3 regions of the Sphingobacterium sp. DR205 genome follow, and region 2 is predicted to be linked to each of the others. Evidence: riboswitches for the same ligand, from Rfam matches in the RefSeq annotation. Region 2 holds a riboswitch; each other region holds the start of a gene.
What was found. Region 2 has a riboswitch for thiamine pyrophosphate ahead of thiM (hydroxyethylthiazole kinase). Riboswitches for the same ligand answer to the same signal wherever they lie in the genome.
Positions count from the first base shown of each region.

Region 1: another riboswitch for thiamine pyrophosphate. It lies ahead of G6053_RS02400 (TonB-dependent receptor); the one in region 2 lies ahead of thiM (hydroxyethylthiazole kinase).
Region 3: another riboswitch for thiamine pyrophosphate. It lies ahead of pnuC (nicotinamide riboside transporter PnuC); the one in region 2 lies ahead of thiM (hydroxyethylthiazole kinase).

Region 1 is NZ_CP049333.1:583,927-592,299, reverse strand. Features, by position in the region: gene G6053_RS02425 (outer membrane beta-barrel family protein) at 1-6, shown strand, start outside; gene dusB (tRNA dihydrouridine synthase DusB) at 73-1,068, shown strand; gene G6053_RS02415 (polysaccharide biosynthesis C-terminal domain-containing protein) at 1,121-2,623, opposite strand; gene G6053_RS02410 (acylphosphatase) at 2,630-2,911, opposite strand; gene G6053_RS02405 (amidohydrolase family protein) at 2,949-4,124, opposite strand; TPP riboswitch at 4,357-4,482, shown strand; gene G6053_RS02400 (TonB-dependent receptor) at 4,537-6,972, shown strand; gene dtd (D-aminoacyl-tRNA deacylase) at 7,109-7,567, shown strand; gene G6053_RS02390 (nucleotide pyrophosphohydrolase) at 7,586-7,912, shown strand; gene ggt (gamma-glutamyltransferase) at 7,980-8,373, shown strand, end outside.
Region 2 is NZ_CP049333.1:2,216,509-2,224,881, reverse strand. Features, by position in the region: gene G6053_RS09245 (TonB-dependent receptor) at 1-862, opposite strand, end outside; gene G6053_RS09240 (Crp/Fnr family transcriptional regulator) at 1,272-1,898, shown strand; gene G6053_RS09235 (NAD(P)-dependent oxidoreductase) at 2,051-2,899, shown strand; gene G6053_RS09230 (dienelactone hydrolase family protein) at 3,069-3,812, shown strand; gene G6053_RS09225 (hypothetical protein) at 3,843-5,108, shown strand; gene G6053_RS09220 (VanW family protein) at 5,162-6,004, shown strand; TPP riboswitch at 6,234-6,326, shown strand; gene thiM (hydroxyethylthiazole kinase) at 6,405-7,208, shown strand; gene thiE (thiamine phosphate synthase) at 7,198-7,830, shown strand; gene thiD (bifunctional hydroxymethylpyrimidine kinase/phosphomethylpyrimidine kinase) at 7,851-8,373, shown strand, end outside.
Region 3 is NZ_CP049333.1:4,571,356-4,579,728, forward strand. Features, by position in the region: gene G6053_RS19900 (M16 family metallopeptidase) at 1-1,489, opposite strand, end outside; gene xerD (site-specific tyrosine recombinase XerD) at 1,716-2,618, shown strand; tRNA gene G6053_RS19910 (tRNA-Arg) at 2,946-3,017, shown strand; gene G6053_RS19915 (acyl-CoA dehydrogenase) at 3,145-4,239, opposite strand; gene pnuC (nicotinamide riboside transporter PnuC) at 4,214-4,834, opposite strand; TPP riboswitch at 4,894-5,036, opposite strand; gene G6053_RS19925 (malate:quinone oxidoreductase) at 5,048-6,547, opposite strand; gene fabG (3-oxoacyl-[acyl-carrier-protein] reductase) at 6,863-7,606, shown strand; gene G6053_RS19935 (acyl transferase) at 7,745-8,373, shown strand, end outside.

The DNA of each region.
Region 1 (8,373 bases), 1.6 Mb from region 2:
CTCTAAACTCATGACAGTTAGCTAACTTTATACTAATACCAAATTTTGTACCTTTGTAAAAAATTATTGAAGATGTCGGTCAAGATTGGTGAAAATATTGATTTGGGTGAATTCCCTTTGTTACTAGCTCCAATGGAGGATGTAAGCGACCCGCCGTTTCGCTATGTATGCAAACAGAATGGTGTTGATTTAATGTATACTGAATTTATTTCTTCAGAGGGACTAATCCGTGATGCAGCTAAATCTGTTCAAAAGCTCGATATTTTTGAATATGAACGGCCTATCGGTATCCAGATATTCGGTGGAGATATTGAAAGTATGCGTCAATCAGCTGAAATCTGCACAAAAGCAAATCCAAATCTCATCGATATCAATTACGGTTGTCCAGTTAAAAAAGTGGTCTGTAAGGGAGCCGGTTCTTCCCTATTGCAAGACATTGATAAAATGGTTGCAATGACCAAAGCTGTTGTTGAAGCAACTCATCTCCCCGTGACAGTAAAAACACGGCTTGGCTGGGATGATAATACCAAAAATGTATACGAAGTAGCTGAACGGTTGCAAGACGTCGGTATCAAAGCATTAGCGATACATGGCCGTACCCGTGCGCAATTGTACAAAGGTCAGGCTGATTGGTCTATGATCCGTGACATCAAACGCAATCCGCGCATTCAGATTCCAATTTTTGGTAACGGTGATGTGGATTCAGTCGAAAAAGCAGCGGCCTGGAGACAGGAATACGAAGTGGATGGCATTATGATCGGCCGTGCGGCTATTGGTTACCCTTGGATCTTTAGAGAAATCAAGCATTTCTTCCATACAGGCGAGCGCTTGGAGGGGCCTACAATTGCCGAACGCGTTGAGGTTTGCAGAACACACTTAAACAAATCCATTGAATGGAAAGGTGATAAATTAGGGATCTTTGAAATGCGGAGACATTACGCAAATTATTTTAAAGGAATTCCGAATTTCAAAGAATATAGGATGAAACTTGTTAGTCTTCAAAATCAAGCAGATATACTTGAAGTTCTTGATGAGATTGAACATTCGTTCATGCCTGAATTCATCTAAAAAATAACAAAGGCGATAACCTAACAGTTACCGCCTTTGTTTTAATATGAAATTATCTTCTTCGTATTAATTTCATCAGCGCATTCTTTTCAAGGAAAAAAGTAACACCGAGCAGCAGCAATAACATAGCGTTTCCTATCCAAATATTACTATGGAAAACTTGAAAGCTCAACCACGAAATCAACAGCCCTGCTCCGAGATAGACAGCGATCTTGATCATCTTATAGGGTATGGGGTAATACTTCTGGCCCCAGTAAAGTGAAAAAGCGATCATGACTAGATATACTACTGTTGTTGATAAAACAGCCCCAACATAGGAATAAGTTGGGATAAGCCACACATTGAGCATAATTGTAATTAGCGCCCCTATTCCCGAAATGTAAATAGCATAACGTGTATGATCAGTCAATTTATACCAAATCGATAGATTCATATATATTCCAAGTAGCACATAATTAAATAAAAGAATGGGGACAATTTTAAGTCCAGTCCAGTATGTTGCGACCTCTTTTTCATTACCTTCAATAAAATACTTCAGCCAATCCAAATTCACTGTCAAGCCGACCATTGCGATAACCATAAGGATAACAAAATACTCCATGATTAGGGCGTAGGTTTTCGATGCGTTCTGGTTTTTTGAATATGAAAAGAAGAATGGCTCGGCCCCTAATCTAAAAGCTGTCACAAATAAGCTTAGGAATACAGACAATTTAGCAACCGCGCCATATATACCCAACTCATCTTTCCCCGCCTTTCCAGGTATCAATTTCAGAAAGAACATTTTGTCTAGATTCTCGTTAATAATAAATGAAATATTGGCGACTAGAATTGGGAAGCTATACTTTAACATTTCATTCATTAATTTTCTATCTAGACTAAATCGGAAAGTTAACAATTCAGGGAGTAATAGGATTAACGTGACGATACTTGCGAAAAGATTGGAGATAAAGACATAACCGATCCAACCCTCTTTGAACCATGTGCCAGCAAAATCCGCCCAAAATGTATACTTATGTACCCAATCCGGCAAGAACAAAATAAAAAATAGATTTGAAATCACGGTAATACCGATATTAACAAATTTCAATGCACTGTATTTATAAGGTCTGCCTTCTGCCCGTAGCTTTGTAAACGGGACAACAGCCAGCGCATCCGCAACAAGGATAAAAGCAAAATACTTAATGTACTGTTCATATAGATCCACGTCACCCCCATCCGCAAACCATGAAGCGATAGGTCTTGTGAAAACAAATACAGACAACAATAATACTCCTGAGGTAAATAAAGTAATAAAGAAACTATTATTGTAAACTTTATTCTTATTCTGTGGTTCAACTTTCTGTAAATACCGGAAATAAGTTGTTTCCATTCCAAATGCTAGAATAGCATTCAGCATGGACATCCATGCATAAAAATTAGAATAAATTCCATAGACCGCTGCATCCTTAAATTTACGGAGATAGAGTGGGGTCATCAGGAAACCTATCATTCTTGAAACGATAGTAGTCACACCATAAATAACGGTATCGCTGAGAAATTTCTTAATTGTCGACACTGGGCTTTAGGATTGAACTCTTTTAATCACTTCAAAATTAGAAAAGCCTTTCAGTTCGCCTTCCGTAACCTCAACAGCTTCAACATTTGCATCCTCTGGACCTTCCTGGCAGAAGTCCAACAATGAATCAAGGGCAAAATCGTCCCCCTCGGCCTCCATGTAGACAGACCCATCCTTTTGATTGAGCACAAAGCCTTTCACGCCGACCTGATCCGCAACAGCTTTGGCCGTCAATCGAAAAAAGACTCCTTGTACTTTACCTCTTATTGAAATATTCAAATGTTTCATAAGAGCAAAAGTACAGAAGTTTTTGTGGAATTAAATACTACGCTAAACGTTTGACTTTAACTTTATCTGTTAAACGCAAGTTTTCCATACCCTCAAGCAGGACAATCCCCGGTTTTTTGCCGATTTCCAAAGATCCATATTCATCCTCAATATTCAATGCAACAGCTCCGTTGATTGTTGCCCATTGGATTGTTTGCAAGAAATCCAAATCTTCGAAATGTTCATGCAATACCTTCAGTTCTTCCAATACCGAAAGTGTATCATTCGACGCTAGGCTATCCGTACCAATCACTAACCGTTGTCCCGCATTTATAAAGTTTTGAACCTTAGGAAGGTTCCCTTCAATATATAAATTTGCTTTTGGGCACAGGCACCATACAACATCCCGGTCCATTCGTTCTACAAAATCCAGATCTTTTAATGAAGTATAGGTATTATGGACCAACAACAACTTATTCGGATAAGGCAAGTAAGGTAAGTAAGACTGGATGGAGTTTCGGGCTTGCGCTTTAATAGAATCCGCATTCTTTCCGATACTCTTATAGAAATCCAGAAATTCACCTGTTTTGTATCTAAACAATTTATTCTCTTCGTCACTCTCCTGATTATGAATACTAATGATATTAGTCTCAGGCACCGATTTTTTAAATTTCTTAAAAAGAACTTTCGAACAGGAATAAGGTGCATGTGGCGTAATAGACACATGGCCATTTCTAAATTCTTGTGTTAAAGACTTGGCTTCTTTAAGTTTAAAATCAGCTTCTTCAGGTTCAACCCCAATGACCTCCACAAAGGTATGATAAAGTATTTTTGAATCTTCCTTCAGTTTAGAAGAATTGTCCGTATTTGCATGGTCTCCCACCACTACGATCCCATTTTCATACATCTCTTTATCCGCTTTCGACATCGCATCATCCATTTTCTTCATAGATGCACTACGTGAAGTCATGACTTGGCTAAGGAAATTGGGAAGACCGGTACCTTTAGCGACCACGCCTTTCATATGTGACAATTCAAGATGGCAATGGGCATTGATAAAACCCGGAATAATTACTCCCTCATACCGCTCGATTTTGACTTTATCAGTCTGTGTGAATGAAGTAGGGTCATAGATGCCTTGAATTACCCCCTCCTCGTCTACCGCTACAATACCATCTTTTATAGGCATTGAGGTAATCGGTAGAATATAATTTGCGCTTAAATACTTTAACATTTTATCTCCTCACTCTCAAATTAATAACTAAAAATTTTTGACCGAATATGAATACATACTAACAGTAGAAAATTCTATACCAAGGTACCTAAAAAGAACAACAAACACCAAAAACAAGCCTAAACGTAAAATTTTAAACCAAAAGGAAATTATTACATATTTTACAAAAAGTCTACTTTTTGTAAAAAACACCATCTTTATATATCATTCCGATTTTAATTTATATATTCGCAACGTCGATTAGGGGTGCCTTGTTTTGTCAGAAACACAAATAAAGGCTGAGATCATACCCAACAGATTAAGTTCTGTGCACCTGATCCAGGTAATGCTGGCGGAGGGAGAGGTTAGTTAAATAAAACGGTCATGGTGACCCCTTGCCATGATTTGTTTAACTTAAACAAAATACATCAACATGATCAAATTTTTGATTTGTAGCGTTTTAGCTACTTCTTTAAGCCAAATTGCTGTTGCCCAGCACAATTTGACGATTAAAACCGTAGATAAGGATACACAAAGGCCGCTACAGAATGCATCGGTATCCATAGACGGACAGACTTCATTTACAACCAAATCTGACAGAGATGGCCTGATCAAATTATATAATATCGCAGATGGAAAACATGCCATTCAGGTCTCGTTTGTCGGATATCAAACCTGGACTCAAAACCTAAACCTCCAACGGGATATGGAATTGACCGTTCAGCTCGATCCAAAAACAATTCGTACCGAAGAGGTTCTTGTGGTATCCACCAGAGCTAAAAAGAATGCACCTACCACATTCAGGAACATCTCAAAAGAAGAGATTTCTAAGAATAATCTGGGACAGGACATCCCCTATCTCTTGAATCAAACACCTTCTGTTCAGGTAAACTCCGATGCAGGAGCCGGCATAGGATATACAAACATGACGATCCGTGGATCTGACAACCAGCGGATCAATGTAACCCTTAATGGTATTCCATTAAATGATGCCGAAAGCATGGGGTCATTCTTTGTCAACCTCCCTGACTTCGCCTCATCCACAGAAAGCATCCAGGTACAGCGGGGAATCGGAACATCTACCAACGGGGCCGGATCCTTCGGAGCTTCCCTGAATATTCAATCAAATACATTAGCAGAGAAACCTTATGCCGAGCTCAATAATTCATTCGGGTCTTATAATACCTGGAAAAATACAGTAAAACTCGGAACCGGTTTGATCGATGACAAGTTTGCTTTCAATGCCCGCTTATCCAGGATCAGCAGTAATGGTTATATCGAAAGAGGTGCCTCAGACCTACAGTCCTTCTATATCGATGGAGGTTATTATGGCAAAAAACACACCTTAAAAGGAATCGTATTCTGGGGAAAGGAAAAGACCTACCAAGCCTGGAACGGCGTCCCGGAACCTTTGATCACGGGTGATAGATCTCGCATGGACGATTACGCAGATAATGGTCTCGGCGTATCCGGCGCAGAAAAAGACCGATTTATGAATGCAGGAAGAAACTATAACCTATATACCTATAAAAACCAAACGGACAACTATACGCAGAAGCATCACCAGATTCACTATACCAATATCCTCAATGACAAGCTCACACTGAATACCGCACTACATTATACAAGAGGCTATGGGTATTATGAGGAGATGAGACCCGGTGATAAATTAAGTAAATATGGTTTGCCTGATGTCATCCTCGGTAGTGATACCATAAAAAAAACAGATCTAGTCCGCAGAAGATGGTTAGATAATTATTTTTATGGGATGACCTATGCGCTGAACTACAAACCCAATGATCAGCTCGAAATTATATGGGGTGGTGCATACAACCAATATCGAGGAAAACATTACGGTGAAGTAATCTGGGCACAGTACGCTTCCAACGGATTTATAGACGACAAATATTACTTCGGAAAATCGCAGAAAAATGACTTCAGCAACTTCCTAAAGGTAGATTACAAATTGGATAAATGGATCTTAATGGCCGACGTCCAGTACAGAAATGTAGACTATCACATGTATGGGGACGATGATAAGGTCAAAAACTATAATTACCACCCAAAATTCAATTTTCTAAATCCCAAAGCCGGAGCAACCTATCTGTTAAATGATCATGCAAATATATATGCTTCCTACGCTTTCGCGCAAAAGGAACCCGTCCGAAAAGATTTCATAGAGAAAAACAGCAAACTTCCGGATCCAACGCCAGAAAAAATGCAGGACATTGAAATTGGGTATAGATTCACCAATACCAAATTCAATATTGGATTAAATGGATACGGGATGTTTTATAAAGACCAGTTGATTCCAACAGGCGAGATCAGTGATACCGGTGCTCCTATCCGACAAAATGTAAAAGACAGCTATCGAATCGGACTGGAATTTGACGGAGCCTGGAACATCAGTAAGCAATTGAACTGGAAGGCTACCGCTGCTTTCAGCCAAAATAAGATCAAGAACTTTGAAGAAGTCATTGGCGACCTTAGGATCTCCTATCCAAAGACAGATATTGCCCTGTCTCCAAATACAATTATCTCCAGCAACTTTTCCTATAGCCCTATTGAACCGCTCACATTTTCATTGTTGTCAAAATATGTAGGACGGCAATATCTCGATAACTCCTCAGCGAAAGAAAGAAGCATCTCTTCATCCTTTGTTAATAATCTGCTGGCGAATTATAATTTTACGGCTTTAGGTATAAAAGACATTAACCTAAGTTTACAGGTAAATAACTTACTGAATGAAAAGTACGAAACTAACGGCTATACCTTTGGCTGGATGGAAGACGATACCAGAAAATATTACAATTTCTACTTCCCACAGGCACCTACAAATTTTATGTTAGGCCTGAATATCAAATTTTAACAATTAGGATCCCGGCTATATAAAAGTCTCCTTCTCTTCAATAGAGAAGGAGACTTTTTATTTTGGCAGCAATAAATGTTAGATTGGATCGTGTTTGACGATGGGAATTTTTAACTTTGGTTTTATACTTTTTATTATGCGTGCAGTAATACAACGGGTAAAACATGCTTCCTGTACAGTGGACGACCAGATCACCGGGCAGATTCAAAAAGGTCTGGTGATCCTATTGGGAATAGAAGAAGCCGATACAATTGAAGACTTAAAATGGCTGGGACAAAAGTTCGTTAACCTACGGATTTTTGAAGACGAGCAGGGACTAATGAATAAATCCATTCAGGATATCGGCGGTAATATCTTACTGATTTCCCAGTTCACCTTATTCGCTCAGACAAAAAAGGGAAATCGGCCTTCGTTTATTCGGGCAGCCAAACCTAATACCGCCAAACCGCTTTATGAAGAAATGGCCAAATTGCTTTCCCAACTGATCGATCAACCTGTTCAGCTCGGCTTATTTGGGGCTGACATGAAAATCAATCTATTGAACGATGGTCCCGTTACCATCATTATGGATACAAAAGATAAGGACAATTTTTAAACTACTTAATCCGAAAAAATGACAATCAAAGAAGCACAGGAAGTAATTGATAAATGGATCAATACAACGGGGATACGCTATTTCAATGAGCTGACAAATACAGCCATGCTCATGGAAGAAGTTGGCGAAGTCGCCCGGATCATGGCCAGACAGTACGGCGAACAGTCTTTCAAAAAATCAGATAAAGAGGTTAATCTGGCTGATGAGATGGCAGATGTATTGTTTGTCTTAATGTGTCTTGCAAATCAAACGGGTATAGACCTGACCGATGCACTGGAAAAGAACCTTCAAAAGAAATCCATTCGGGATGCAGACCGTCATAAAAACAATGAAAAATTAAAATAACACCTTTGTGTTCCATCGGTATCCAAGGTTTAATATTAATCTTAAGCACAATTTTAGAGCAGATATTATGAATAAACTATTTATTTATTCGCTAGTAGGAAGTTTACTATTCGCTTCGTGTTCCAGTACCCACAGGCAGTTTGGTTCACATAGGACCAGCCCTGCCACATTCAACAAGGCTGCTGTGGTCACTGCCCACCCCCTGGCCTCCGAAGTCGGAGTAATGATTCTGAAAAAGGGCGGAAATGCAGTTGATGCTGCTGTCGCCGTACAGTTTGCTCTTGCTGTTGTCTATCCCAATGCAGGCAATATCGGTGGTGGTGGATTTATGCTATACCGCAATAGTCAAGGTCAATACGATGCCCTGGACTTCCGGGAAACTGCTCCCAAAAAGGCGCACCGGGATATGTATCTGGATGCACAAAAGAATGTTATTCCCGATTTGAGCTTATACAGTCAGC
Region 2 (8,373 bases):
ACATTGCTGAAACGGCAAAACCGTTTTTCATCATTCCAGTACTATAGCCAACCGTTCCTTTCATCAGCATGTCATTACCGACTGTCGTCCGCACAAAACCGCCTTCTTTCATATCGGTGGACTTGGTTACAAAGTTAATCGTTCCCCCCACAGATGAAATCGCTAATTTGGAAGAACCCAAACCACGTTGGATCTGTACCAAAGACGCAATGTCGGTAAGACCAGACCAATTAGACCAATATACACGGCCATTATCCATTCCATTCACCGGCTGACCATTCAATAAAAATGCGGTATTGGATTGGTCAAAACCACGTGTAGTCATTGAAGATTCACCAAAACCTTTCGCCTGTCCCGTAATGTAAACAGATGGCGTATTTGCCAAAGTTGACGTAATATCTTGCGCACCTACTTTTTCTTCAATTTCAGTTTTGTGAATTGTTGAAACCGCAATAGGTGTTTTTCTACCTACAGCAATATCAATAACACCATGACCAACAACAACAACCTCATCTAAATCCGTTGAAGAGCCCTCCGAAAAAGTCGGGTTTATATTCAACGATTCGCCCGATTTCAACATAATGTTTTCAATGACAACTGGCTTTTCACCAATGTAGGTCACCTCCACTTTATAGGGACCACCCTCCTGAAGATTTGAAATTTGAAATTTTCCTTGAGCATCAGCTGAGCCGCTTACAACTTGTCCACTTGGGATGTGGGTGATTTTAATGGTTGCTCCTTTAACTGTTTGTCCAGTAGCCTCTTTTACAACTCCTGAAACCGAACTAGTATTTGCCGTTTGTGCATGAACCGCGCCATAACCAGCAAAAACAAGTGCAAAAAAAAGTAAAGACTTTTTCATGTTAGATGTGATTGTTTTGTTTTTGTGCCGCAAAATTAGGAATTGATTGTCTTTTTAACTAATTTTAACACTAGGGTCGCTATAAATACAGCTTTTATATTCCCTTCATATTTTAATCTTCCACAGGTTAAACTCGGTTTTAAAATTAAAAAGTCAATAGACAAGCGGTACCGTTAACATAACCACAACAAAAACACCTTTTTTATATCAATACATGAAAAATAATCAAAATAAAATTTTGTCTTTTTTGAATAACTCAAATAATTCTTCCCTCTCCATATTTATCGTCAACACCACTTCTCTTGCCTGCCTTGATCGGGTTTTACGATCAACACGATCATCTTTTTCAGTGGACATGGAGCTTTCAATACGATTGAAATCGTTATATTTAAATGAATAATAATAAACTATGTTGTCCATTGAGCAAGCTTACGCAGGAATACTAGAACCTGCATTAATTGAAGAAATCACACAGATTGCACAAATCAGAACATTCCATGAAGGTGATCTGATTATTGATACCGATCAGTATATCAGAGCCATGCCCCTACTACTGGAAGGTGCGATCAAAGTTGTTCGGGAAGATGAAGCAAAAGGTGAACTCCTGCTATATTATCTCGAGCAAGGACAGACTTGCACCATGTCTATTGCCTGTTGTATGGGTAATAAAAAAAGTGAAATTCGTGCGTGGGCAGAAAAAGATACTACCGTAGCGATGATCCCTAATGAACAGGTTAATAACTGGATGGGAAAGTATTCTTCATGGCGCAATTTCATTATATCGAGTTATGCGAACCGTATGAATGAAATGCTTCAGGCGGTAGATAATCTTGCCTTTTCCAACATGGAAGAACGCATAGTCAATTACTTGCAAGCGAAAGTAAATCTCAGAAATGACCGGATTCTTACCCTTACTCATCAGGATATCGCATCAGATTTGAACACATCACGTGTGGTGGTCTCGCGGATCTTGAAGAAATTGGAAAATGAAGATAAAATCGTACTGCTCAGAAATGAAATCAGGGTCTTACGTTAGATCCAAAATAAATTGGTAACACACGAATATAGCAGCGACTCCTTCGAATCTCGAAACAGTGCGGTCTTAGTGTAGCTTTGCGACTCCCGGATACAAAAACATTTGTACCTTTATTGGTAAGAGAATACTCGATTCACACCATTTAATTTAATATGACAACAGAAAACGTAGGATTTATAGGATTAGGAAATATGGGCCATCCCATGGCAAAAAACCTAGAAAAAGCAGGATTTTCCCTTTCCGTTTATAATAGAAATATCGCTAAGACAGCGGGCTTTGGAGCGCAGTCAACTGTTTATAGCGAAATAACGGATTTAATCAAGGACAATGACGTTGTTTTCACGATGCTGACAAATGACGCCGCCGTCCAGGAAGTTTATGGAAAAATTCTTGGACTGCCTATCAGCGGAAAATTATTTGTGGACATGAGTACCATTGCACAGGATGTAAGTATTGATCTCGCCCGTAAGCTAAAAGAAAAAGGGGCCACTTTTCTGGATGCACCTGTGGCCGGAAGTACCAAGCCTGCCGCAGAGGGTACACTGATCATTATGGTGGGTGGAGAACAAACAGACCTTGACCGCGCTAGACCTTACCTTGAAAAAATGGGGAAATCCATTAAACATCTCGGTAAAAATGGAAAAGGTCTCGCCGCAAAACTAGCCATAAATTATTTTCTATCTATTATTTACCAAGGTTTGGCTGAAACCATCTTATTTTCTGACCAATTGGGCATAGAACGTAGCGAAATGCTCGAAATTATTAATGATAGTGCCAGCGGTAGCGGAGCAACAAAAGTAAAGACACCGCTCCTCATCGAACAAAACTATACCGCTGCATTCGCGCTGGACCTGATGTTAAAAGATATCCGATTGGCCCAAAAGGCGGGCGCATCCTATCCATTGCTCGGAACTTTGCTCGACACCTACGAGACGGCACGTGAAAAAGGTCTGGGACAATTGGATGTGATCGGAATTATTGAATCTATAAAACAATCCTGAGTTTATAAAGGTTAATAAAACATATTAAGGTCCCGCCCTTACACCAGGCAGGTACCTTAAAGGACGATCATAAACAAATGGTTTAACCAAATCGAATAGCAGATGAATCCGCGAGAGTTAAAACTTCATTTAATCGCGAACAACATCTGTCGGATAAAAAACAGAACAGATGAAAACAGCTTTGACATTATTTCTATTAACTATTGCCACGATGAGCATGAAAGCACAGGAGTTAAAAAAGGTATCCTATAAAGACGGAACACAGCAATTGAATGGACTAATCACATCCAATACGGATAAAAAAGGTCCAGCGGTACTTATTTTGCCCGCATGGAAAGGAATTGACAATGAAGCGACACAAGCAGCCTTGCAATTACAAAAAGAGGGGTACATCGCATTCATTGCCGACATCTATGGTGAAGGTAATATTCCAGCGGACAATACAGCGGCTTCAAAAATCGCAGGTCACTACAAAACTGACTACAAAGCCTATCAGCAACGAATCTCTGCTGCCCTCGACCAATTGAAAAAAGTCGGAGCTGATCCAAAGAAAATTGCAGTAATTGGTTATTGCTTCGGTGGAACGGGAGCTCTCGAAACAGCGCGCGCTGGTTTACCTGTCGCAGGGGTGGTCAGTATTCATGGTGGACTCTCCAAATCAGCCGACAGACCTAATGCAGCGATCAATGTGAAAGTATTGGTTGAACATCCTGCAGCTGACAAAAGTGTATCAAAGGAAGATTATGATGGATTAGTCAAGGAACTGAACGAAGGAAAGGCTGACTGGCAAATAATTACCTATGCGAATTCCGGGCACACCTTTACCAACCCCGAATCACCGGAATATAACCCTGTTATGGCGAAACGTGCCTGGGCCCATACCTTATTGTTTTTAAAAGAAGTCTTAAACTAAAAAGTCAGCGTAAGCGTCCTCCTTATCCAAATGAACGGTCATCCGAAATCCAGCGTACTGCGTTATGTGATTTTCCAGCTATCGGTATTGCTTTTCTGTGTGGGTGTAGCAAAGTCTCAGGTAAAAAAATCAATTGAAATCGGGGCTCCTACCCAAGCCATTCTGTTTGTTACCAATGCTTCTGATAAATCAACGGATTTTATGATGCGTCTCCATGATCAAAAGGCAAATGAAATTATTCGACAGATTCCTTATAGCACGACTAAGCTCCTAGTGACAAAAACAGATGCCCAGCAACTTACTTTTATCGTCAACAAAAGCAAATGGACATTGGATGTAGCTACCCTCAAACAAAGAAATGCCATGATTCTGTTTGATGGCCAAAATAAGCCAAAAGTTATTTATGACAGTCAAACATACCTCCATGCGGCAAAATTCATATTAGAAAACAATAAACAAACACCTGTACAAAAAAAAGCACTTCAGTACGATGCAAAGCAGTTCTTCGATTCTATCGCTGCTATTCCATTTAAACCATCCAGACAATATGCTGAGGGCATCATTTCCCGATCCAGTCTTCCGATCTACTCTACTCAGAAAAAAGGCAAATATGACGGAACCTATATTTCGCAGACCTTTACAGGGGAGAACCTCGAAAAACCCAGCGGTATGATCACGACTGTTTATCAGCAAGGCAAGGAACTCTCCGCAAACAATTTGTCTAATGGAATCAATTTTTACACCAAATATTTTTACAACAAATGGGGATTAATCGATTCGATACAACAGCTTCAAAACAGCAAATGGTCCTCTAGTACAATTTATCAATACTTACCGCATGCTATTCTCATTACCGATCCTGAGCGACGGTCCGCCTCCATCCATCATTTAAATGATCAATATCAAGTGGTCCGGGAGGAGTCCATCCACTTCGTTTACCAACGGATGCATTGGGTCGACTACCGTTACAATGAAAATGGGCAGCTTATTGAGGAAGTTTCAGGGTTAAATGACGCCATCGAAAACCGTAGACTGTATTATTATGATAACCCAAAAGCAGACAATTTCTCTTCGTGGCAGGTATTTGACGCCACAGGGAAGCTCACTGCCGAATCCAAAATAGCTGTGCAAGGCAACGAAAGCACCTACCTGTTTTATCGTGATGGTACATTGGAATTGAAAATAGTCTCAAAAGAACAGGGCGATTATCAATATGAGAGCACTGTATTTGATAAGCAGAATAAAATCACCTCTAAAACAATACAAACAAAGAAAAGTTCCTCCAATTCTCAATAATTAAAACGCGCAAACTGAAATAGAAGGAAGCAATAAACCATCATTTGTTATTAGTGAAAAAACGGAAATTAATAAGTCAACGTCACCCTTTGCTGTATCTTCTTGCTGTCTGGGCAAGAAGAACACAAAGAAAAGCCATTTGGTTACTGGACAATAAAAAGTATACAAAAACCAAATCTACAACAGTGTTGCAATACCGCATCAAAAAACACCAGTCTGTTTTATTAAAGAAGCTGGGGGAAAACAATATGCAACTGCAGATCAACAAAGTGACGAATCTAAAGATTGCGGCAAAGCAAATCAATGGTATACTGATCCGCCCGGGTGAAACGTTTTCGTTTTGTAAACTGGTCGGCCAGCCCACACAAAAGAAAGGCTATCTTCCGGGGATGGAATTGTCTTTCGGTGAAGCACGGGCCGGTATTGGTGGTGGAATCTGCCAGATCTCCAATCTGATCCATTGGCTTGTTATCCATAGTCCGCTGACAGTCACAGAACGTTATCACCATTCTTTTGACCCTTTTCCCGATGATGGGCGAGTGCTACCTTTCGGAAGTGGTGCTACTGTATTTTACAACTATCGGGACTATCAGTTTACCAACAATACAGCCTACACGTTTCAGATCAATCTCTGGTTTACCGAAAAATGTCTTGAAGGTGAACTGAGGATCGATCAGGAACTCGATTTTGCCTATCACGTCATTGAAAAAGAGCATCAATTCCTTAAAATCGGAGATCAATTCTACCGAAAAAATGAAATCTGGCGGGAAAAGTTCCTAAAATTTCAGGGTGGAAAGGTTCTTGACACAGAACTCCTGACAAAAAATTTTGCCCGTGTCACTTATACCCCACCGGACTATTTGGAACTGCCAGCTGAAGACAATATAACGTCTTAAGTACACCGAATTCATCGTTGAGAGCAATACTATTCTTGGCAAATAGACTTGCCTGCCATTGATCATTACTTGCCTATCGCTTCCCTCGTATATGCCCAGTCTATTTTGCTCGCTCGAATGCGGCTGAAAATACACGCGCACTCCGGTCTATTGATTAACGTCTAGTTTTACTATTCCGGGACTGAATAAAACACTCGTTATAAAAAGTCCTTTTTTTTGTCTAAGTTTGATATGGCTTTGGGGGTATTCTGTATAGAATTGAGATAGTCCCTTCGAACCTGATTCGGTTTATACCGGCGTAGGGAAAAGCAACCGCTTAGGTATATTGAAATATACCCGACAGCCCATCTGTCTCATTTCTTCCTGACAAAGCCACCTGCAAATATAGAAAACAAAAGGAATGGAAGATTTAATTATCGATCTGTTAGCACAGGTCAGAAGACAAAAACCACTTGTACATAATATTACGAATTTGGTGGTGATGAATAACACCGCCAATGCGCTTCTCGCTCTTGGAGCTTCTCCGGTCATGGTTCACAGTCCATCGGAAGTACGCGAGGTTGTTGACCTTGCCCAGTCGTTGGTACTTAACATCGGCACATTGAGTGAACTTACCGCCGAGTCCATGCTTGTAGCAGCAGAACACGCCAATAACATTGGCCGGCCTTGGGTATTGGATCCTGTGGGTGCGGGAATATCCACTTTTCGCAATGACTTATTGGCAAATCTCCTGGAACTAAAACCAACCGTTATCCGGGGAAATGCATCGGAGATCATGAGCCTTTACAATTTCAACCAGGTCAATACCAAAGGCGTAGACAGCACGGCAGATAGTAAGGACGCGATTGGCTTTGGTAAAGCACTACAAGAACAATTGGGGGCTATCATCTGTATCTCCGGAAAGGTAGATTATGTCCTGTCCAAACAGCACACCGCTGAGGTGCACAATGGACACCCCTTGATGACCCAGGTTACTGGACTTGGCTGTAGCGCAACTGCACTCATTGGTGCATTTTTAGCGGTCACAGACCATCCCTTTGAAGCAGCGACCGCCGGTGTCTCCCTTTTGAGTTTAGCAGGTGAACTGGCAACAGCGCGATCTTCGGGTCCAGGCTCCTTACAGGTGAATCTCTATGATGAGCTCTATCTGCTGAATGATGAGCGTATCCGGATGCATCTCAACCTGAAACATTATGGCAATTAATCCCCTATTTCCTTACCCCTTGTATCTGGTTATCTCCGAACAGGACTGTTACCCACAATCTTGGCTCCATGTTGCCGAAGAAGCCATAATCGGCGGTGTAGATATCATTCAATTACGCGAAAAGAATGAAACGCCAGCAGGTTTTTTGGAAAAAGCAAAGAAGTTAAAACAGATTACCGATCGTTACGGAATCCCATTGATCATTAATGACGCTGTGGATATTGCAATTGAAATCGAAGCATGGGGGGTACATGTCGGACAAAGCGATCGTCAACCTTTAGAAATAAGGGAAAAATACGGACAGCGTCTTCAAATTGGCTGGTCGCTCGAAGATCGGTCACAGCTTGACAGCAAACAGATGACCGCCGTAGACCATCTTGGTGTCAGTCCAATTTTTCCAACAAAAACAAAAACAGACACCATTACAACCTGGGGAATCAGTGGACTGGGTGAGCTACGGAATTTAACCGAAAAGCCCTTGATCGCCATTGGCGGCATGAACCTGGATACCAGCGCAAGTGCCTGGCTGTCTGGCGCAGATTCCATCGCGGTCGTCTCGGCAATTTGCCAAAGTAAAAATCCAAGAGAGCGTAGCGCTCAATTAAAGGAATTATTAACATGAAAATAGTGAAACAATACACAGTGCCCACAGTTCTGAGCATAGCGGGGTTTGATGGTAGCGGCGGAGCTGGCATCCAAGCCGATACGAAAACCATATCAGCCCTGGGATGTTATGCAATGAACGTCTTAACGGCATTACCAATACAAAACACACAAGGGGTGCGGAATATTTACGAGATACCGACCCAAGCAGTGCGTGAGCAGCTGGATGCGATCTTCGACGATATTTATCCGGATGCGATCAAAATCGGGATGGTTCATAACATTGAGCTTGTCGAACTGATCAGCAGCTATTTGAAAGATTACCGTGGAACAATCGTATTTGATCCTGTGATGGTGTCGACAAGTGGTCACAAATTGATCAATGATGACACAATACAGGCATGTATGGACTTGCTTTTTCCACAAGCCACAATTATCACTCCCAACCTGGATGAAGTCAGTGTACTTGTCGGACGAACCATAGCTGAGGTCAAAGAAATGGAAAAAGCAGGCATTGAACTTCTTGAAAAAGGATGTCAGTCAGTCCTTATTAAAGGTGGAC
Region 3 (8,373 bases), 2.4 Mb from region 2:
ATCCCAAAACAGCTTGTTCTGTAGGCAGGTTCGCCTTTTCCTTTTCTGGCCCCATAATTAATATATCACGATTTAAATCGGTATAATATTTTTTGACCAGGGCATTTACCTCTTCCAGTTTTAAAGTGGGCAATAATTGTTTTGATAAGTTATAGGAAGCCTCGTTACTCAAGGCAGGCTCGTTGTCGATAAAGTAGTTCAGGTAACGGTTGACATAGCTATCGGATTTTTTCTTATCCCGCTCGATATAGGCCATTTCATTGCCCTTCTTCATATCAGCAAGTGCCCGATCAAGCTCAGTCTGTGTAAAGCCGTATTTTTGGATACGCTCAAATTCGGTCAACATCGCTTTAAACCCTGATTCCAGTTCTCCCGGTTTAGGTACCACCACTAGGGAGAACGTATTTAGGTTAGCCACTAAATCGCCGATACTACCTCCTGCTTGCATAAAAGGTGGATTAGGTTGCTGCATCAGCTCAGAAAAACGGCCAGCAATCATCTGATTGAAAATGCTTTTGAGCAATTCATTGCGGTAATCTCCAACAGTAACCACCTTTTCCTTTTCGTTCTTGATCAGGATCTGAGCCACGGTATAAGGAAGTTCTGGATCCGAGATCGTCAAAAATTGATTTTTATTCAATAGATCCACCCGAAACTCTTTACGTGGAAGAACCTTCTTCGGCATCGTCATATCCGAAAATAACACCTTCACTTTTTCTTCGATTGCTTTAGGATCAATATCACCGACGATAATGAGCGCCTGCAGATCTGGGCGATACCAGTCCTGGTGAAACTTACGTATTTCGGTATATGGAAAGGTCTTTAAAATTTCTTCCGTACCAATCGGCAAACGTTTTGAGTAAAGAGATCCGTTGAGTACCATCGGAAAATACTGATCTTGTAGACGTTGTTGCACGCCTCTTCCCCCGCGTTTCTCTTCCAAAATTACCCCACGTTCTTTATCAATTTCCTCACCATCCAATAGAGCATCCTGCGCCCAGTCGCGCATGACCTGCATTCCATTTTTTAACAATTCCGGATCATCCGACGGTATAGGTAATTGATAGACCGTCTGATCAAAACTGGTATAGGCATTCAGATCTGAGCCAAACCGGACACCTGCTTTTTGGAGGTAATTGACAAGTTCATTTTTTGGAAAATGCTTCAGACCATTAAAGTTCATGTGTTCCAAAAAATGCGCCAACCCGAGCTGCTTTTCATTTTCCAGGATCGAACCGGCTTTCATGCCCAAATACATGGTAACACGGCCCTTGGGCTCTGTATTTTTACGGATAAAATATGTAAATCCATTTTTTAGTTTACCGGTAACAACTTCATTGTCGAAAGGTAATTTTTGATTTAAGGCCAAACTATCCTGTGACAGAATAGCTCTGGCTTCCGCCCTCAAGGTGGTTGGCATTTTTGCTTCTACTCCATAGAAAGTCGCGGGTAGTAAAAAGGCTAATGCGAGTGGTTTAATGAATTTCATACAAAAAAATCTCTTTTTTAGTTATTTTTTGCTAATTGTTTGTATTAAGGTAAACGGGATTGGAGACCAATTCTCCCGATAGATAGTAAAATACGGATAAAATACTTTTAATATCCCTTATGGGATGGAGCTTCTCATTGCTATTGCTCATGTTTTGTAAAAAATACGCTTAAAAATACAGAATATCTTTCGAAAAGAACAATAGTTAATTGTAATTTTGTTGCAAATGGATTTCAGCAACTGGCAGGTCATTAAAAAAGAATTCGAACAATTTCTAAAGTTCGAGCGGGGTTTAAGCATCAACTCGATAGACGCTTACCTGAACGATGTTTCTAAATTCCAGATCTATTGTGAGGACAATAACCTCGGTTTAAATCAGGTTGCCCGCAAAGATATTCAGCATTTTCTACAGTGGTTGCAGGAATTTAACATATCGCCGTTCACGCAATCGCGCCTGATATCCGGACTAAAAACATTTTTTAGTTTTTTGATTATCGAACATGAACTGGACAACAACCCGACAGAACTGCTGCAGGCACCACGGCTGAGCAGAAAACTGCCGAGTGTATTGAGCATTCATGAGATTGACCAATTAATTGCAGCCATAGATCTATCTAGCCCTGAGGGTGAGCGCAACAAAACAATTATTGAAGTATTATATGGCTGTGGACTGCGGGTATCCGAACTCGTCAACCTCAAGATATCCAATTTGTTTCTCGATGTAGAATTTATCAAAGTGGAAGGCAAAGGCAGTAAAGAACGGCTGATTCCCATCGGTCAGCAGGCGATCAAACATTTAAGGCTCTATTTAGATTCCGTTAGACCACATATTAAAATCAAAGATGGGAATGAGGACATTGTATTTCTGAACAGAAGAGGTTCGGCTTTATCCAGGGTGATGATCTTTCTGATCATTAAGGAGCTTGCTCAAAAAATTGGATTGCAAAAGACGATTAGCCCCCATACATTTAGACATAGCTTTGCCTCTCACCTCGTTGAAGGCGGTGCTGATTTAAGGGCTGTACAAGATATGCTGGGGCATGAAAGTATTACAACAACTGAAATATATACACATATTGATCGGGATTACCTCCATTCCATCATCACACAATACCATCCCAGATCTTAATCTGTTATCGGTTGGGCAAATCAATAGGTAAGTTTAAAATGTTTGTTGAGCCACATGCAATGATATTTTTTTGCTGACCTAAACCCATTGGAATTTGCAGTCTGTGTAAAGCATCCGAGTAAACAGTGCAGCACAGCTTAAACACAATCTTGAATACATGTTACTAATAGACAAAAAGTTAGGCCAGAAAACCGGAATGGCATAAATTATAAAAGCTGGGCGACTAAAACTAGGATGGCCATGCTCCTGAAATCCCCCGTTCAAAAGTTTAAATTTTATCGCAAAGATTATTTGTAAGATCTGGAAAATAGTATATCTTTGCGACACGTTCCCGTAGTTCAATGGATAGAATTTCAGATTCCGGTTCTGACGATGTGGGTTCGACCCCCGCCGGGAACACATCCTATTTAACACTAAAAAAGACGATCAATTGATCGTCTTTTTTAGTGTTAACATAAATGAAAAATGTACGCAACAATCTTCATTTTTTATCAGGTTGTAGTTGCTACCTACCCCCCTATCAAGCTTACAAAAACTCTTTTTGCAGCAATTTATGCTGAGATGCCGTAAATATATTCCGAAACAAAATATTGATTTCATTGTCAGTGGCTGCGCCCGAAATCCCCGTATGGGGATAGAGTTTAATGACATTGGACAGAATAGTTTCCACAAAGTCTCTACTTTCTATCGCTATACGCTCATATAACGCGTTATTATCAGCTTCATCCTTGAGATTATCCCAAGATCGAACAGCAAGCTCCATGATACTATTTTCCCTAGCTGTATAGTCCTGCTGCATTTCATCCAATTTCCGAAAAGCAGCTTTACTTTCCATTTGCTCCCATTTCCCCTGATTGGACTTCAATACAAATAACTTCTCGATCAAATCCAAAAACCGATGATACATCCCCATAAAGTTTACCAGTAAGGTCAACTCGGCAAACGGCACAAAAGGGTATTGATAGAGCAGCTCAGTCCGTGTACTTTTTGACGCATCGATAAAAAATGACTGATTCTCATCCACCCGTATACTGTCCAGCGAAAAGGAATGCGATGCTGTCGCCTCCAGGCCAAATGTATCCCAATCATAATGAATCAATACAAATTCACGCGCCACAAAGAAAGATTTTACAAGTGGATTTCCACCCTCATCCAATAGCGGCCTTCCATCCTCCTGAATATAGGCGTTCAATGTAAAGTGTGTCAAGTGGGGAGCACCGGTAGCATATTTCCAAAGCCCTTTCAGACGATAAGATTCACCCTCACGTTCAGCGACACCAGCAACCTGCCCACTGCCGCCAAAACATACCGTTTTTGAGTTGAAAATATCCTGCCCGACCGCTGGATCAATAAAGCCAACAAAAAGATTCGCGCCGGCACATAAAGTTACTGTCCACGCCAATCCGCCATCCTGGTAGGCCAGCTCCTTCAACAAGGAAAGCCCGCTGACCAAATCCAACCCCAAGCCATCCAAAGATTGTGGTACCCAGATTTTAAACCACTTGTTCCGGTATATTAGCTCAAGCTGCTCATCAGACAAACTCTTTTGCTGAATTCCTTTACGTTGCTGATCTTTTAGAACAGCGATAGCTGCATCAGTCAGTTGCATATTTTTTTTCATCACTTAATATTCTCCGCCAATTAAAATAGCCACTAAAAGCCATCACAAATAAAAATAAGGTTAAAGCAGCATACAGGAATAAACCCTTGTGCATAAGCAAAGGAATCGCCATCAGGTTACTGATGTTAAGCAAAATCCAATTTTCAAGTTTACGTTTCGCCAGCAGCCACATCCCCGCCCAGGCTGTGCAGGAAACAAAGGAGTCCCATACCGGAACATCCGAATCAGTTAAATGCACCAGACCAAAATAGAACGATAGAAAACCTGCCACACAGATAAAACCAACAATCTGCCAATCTCGGGTTGTACTACGACTGATCGGCACAATAATATCACTGCTATATTTCCAGTAGATCCAGCCATAAACGCTCATGACAAGATAATACAGGTGCAACAGTATTTCGGCATATAATTTTGCATGGAATAAAACATATACCGAGATGATGATACCAATAATCCCAAAGAAGTAATTGACCGATTTATTCTGTCGTGAAAACCAAACCTGCAAGATACCAAAACAGACCCCCAGCCATTCGGCTATGGAGGCTTGTTGTATTTGTTTAATAAAAGCTTCGAAAATTGTCTCAGAAGTCATTCAATTGTTTATTATTTTGTGTAATTACATAATAAACTTATGAGCGGAAAAACGGATGTTTTTATTGAAATTAAAATCCCTACGCCAGCATTACCCGGATCAGGTATATAAAAGCGATTGTACAAGGCCGTACAATCGCTTTTATTGGGTATAATCTCAGCCCGGATGACATTGTCATTTCCGAGCACCCCATAAGTATATTGTTTATTGAAATTAATCTATAGCAATTAATTTCAATGCTTTATGCGTACGGATACGAGTTTCACGACAAAGCTCAGCATCATCATTTAATGACTTACCGTGTGAAGGAATCATCTCGCGCAGTTTTTTGCGGTATTCATCTGATTTAGCACGCTCAGGGAAACATTTCTTCAAGAGACTGATCATGATCGCCACCGAAGTAGATGCACCCGGCGACGCGCCCAATAAGGCAGCGATAGAACCATCTGCACTCGATACCACTTCAGTACCAAACTCTAAAATCCCTCCTTTTTTCTCATCCTTTTTAATCACCTGTACACGCTGGCCAGCTTTTTCAATAACCCAATCTTCTAATTTAGCGGTTGGCATAAATTGTTTCAGCGACTCCAATTTATCTTTAGGAGATTTCATAACCTCTGTAATGAGATACTTGGTCAATGGCAAATTATCAAGTCCTGCGGATAACATCGGACGGATATTGGATAATTTGATTGATGCCGGCAAATCAAAATAAGAACCCTGTTTCAAAAATTTGGTTGAGAAACCAGCGTATGGACCGAAAAGTAAGGCTTGTTTACCATCGATATAACGGGTATCTAAGTGCGGTACAGACATCGGTGGCGCACCGACAGATGCTTTACCATATACTTTAGCATGGTGCGTATTGATAATTTCTTCGTTTACGCATCTCAACCATTGTCCTCCTACAGGGAATCCACCGTAACCTTTTGCTTCTGGAATACCAGATTTCTCCAGCAATAACAAGGAGTGGCCTCCAGCACCGATAAAAACAAACTTCGCTTTTAGCTCTCTCTTCACCCCTGTTTTCAGATCTTTCACTTCGATTTCCCAACGTCCATCGTCTTCACGATCGATATCAACAACTTCGTGGTTTAAGGAAATTGAAATATTCTCTTTGTTTGCCAGGTTGTTAATCAAATCACGTGTTAATGAACCGAAATTCACGTCAGTACCTAAATCCATCTTGGTAGCAGCAATTTTCTCGCTTGCATCCCGTCCTTCCATCATCAAAGGAATCCATGATTTCAAGAGTTCTGCATCTTCGGTATATTCCATGCCCTTGAACAAAGTTTGGGTATTCATCGTCTCCCATCTTGTCTTCAGGAATTTCACATCTTTTTCACCAAAAACCGCACTCATGTGTGGAATGCTGCGGATAAAATTCTCCGGTTGGGCAATAATGCCTTTATCAACCAGGTACGACCAAAACTGCTTCGATACTTCAAATTGCTCCGCAATTTTAACAGCTTTATCAACTTTTACCGAACCATCTTTTTGTTCCGGTGTATAATTCAATTCGCACAAGGCCGAGTGGCCTGTGCCAGCATTATTCCAAGCGTCAGAGCTCTCAGCCGCCACAACATCCAAACGCTCAAGAATTTCAATATTAACGTCTGGGCTTAATTCATTGATTAGCGTACCCAAAGTAGCACTCATAATACCGGCGCCGATTAGAACAACGTCAACTTCTTTATTTGATTTTTTGCTCATGTTTTTGTGATTGATGCAAATTTAATATAGTTTTTGGTAAACGCCCAAGTCTTTTGTCAAAAAACTGTACTTTTTAGGAACACTTATTCAAAAATACCATTGATTTATTAAAATAATCCTAAGTGTTGGCAAAATTCCACTTTTCTGGTTTCCGCACACCATACACATGATATCGCCTATTCTGCCGGCCATGAATAGCCGCAAATCACACCAACACTTGGCGCGTTTTAAATCCTTATTTATCGAAAGATTTTGTGTTATAATATAGTTTTAACATTTTTGCAAAAACATCAACGAATAACATTACACTCTTATATGAAACTACTTGAAGGAAAAATTGCTTTGGTAACTGGAGCATCAAAAGGAATTGGAAGAAAAATTGCCGAAGTGTTTGCACAACACGGTGCCAATGTCGCTTTCACTTACCTTTCGTCTGTAGAAAAGGGACAAGCGCTGGAAAAAGAGCTTCAAGCCTACGGAACAAAAGTAATCGGCTACCGTTCTGATGCTTCAAAATTTGAAGAAGCAGAACAACTGGTCAATGCGATCGTTGCAGATTTCGGAAGCCTGGATATCGTAGTCAATAATGCCGGCATCACAAAGGATGGTCTGCTGATGCGTATGACAGAAGAAAACTGGGACGATGTATTGAACGTTAACTTGAAATCCGTATTTAATGTAACAAAAGCGGCCTCAAAAATAATGATGAAAAACCGTAAAGGCTCTTTCATCAATATGTCTTCCGTTGTTGGCGTTCAGGGAAATGCTGGTCAATCAAATTATGCCGCTTCCAAAGCAGGTATTATAGGATTCACCAAATCCATTGCGAAAGAATTAGGTTCTCGCAATATTCGCGCGAACGTGGTTGCTCCAGGATTTATCCGTACGGAAATGACAGATATATTAGACCCTAAAGTGATCGCAACATGGGAAGCTGGAATTCCATTGAAACGCGCCGGATCGCCAGAAGATGTTGCCAATGCATGTCTATACCTTGCATCTGATTTATCCGCATATGTCACTGGACAGGTTCTTCCTGTTGACGGTGGTATGCTGTAACATATAGCTTTCGACATAAAAGCGCCTGCTGCTGAAATTCAGCAGCAAGCGCTTTTATGTTATTCCTACTGCCGGCTCCGGCTTCGCTACTCAATATTTCTAAATTTTAGCTAATTTTGTCCAACAAATTTAAATGCTATGACGAATTGGACGGATTTTCTTGAAATTCAAACGGAAGACGATTTTAATCAACATTGTTTAGAAACTTATCACTTCCAGCTGCAGCATTGTCAGGTCTACCGCGACTATGTTTCGCTAATAGGCAAAGAAAAAAATCAAGTCCAGCATTATACGGACATCCCCTTCCTCCCAATCGAATTTTTTAAAACACAAAAAGTACTGGCTGCCGGAATGACCCCTCAAATTGTATTTTCAAGTTCAGGGACAACGGGCATGGTCACTTCTAAGCATCTTGTTGCTGATGTATCCATCTATGAGCGTACTTTTCGCCGTATATTTGAAGATTTTTACGGACCAACTACAGATATCGCTATTTTAGCCCTGCTGCCGTCCTATCTGGAAAGAAGTGGTTCCTCCTTGATCTATATGATCGATGACTTGATGAAACAAAGTAAACAAGTGCAGAGCAACTATTTCCTCTACAATCATCAGGAACTATATGATACACTTGTCCAATTAAAAGATAACGGAACCAAAACCATCCTTTTCGGCGTTACCTATGCCCTGCTTGATTTTATTGAGCAATATGCCTTTGACTTTCCGGAGCTCATTATCATGGAAACTGGCGGAATGAAAGGTAAACGTAA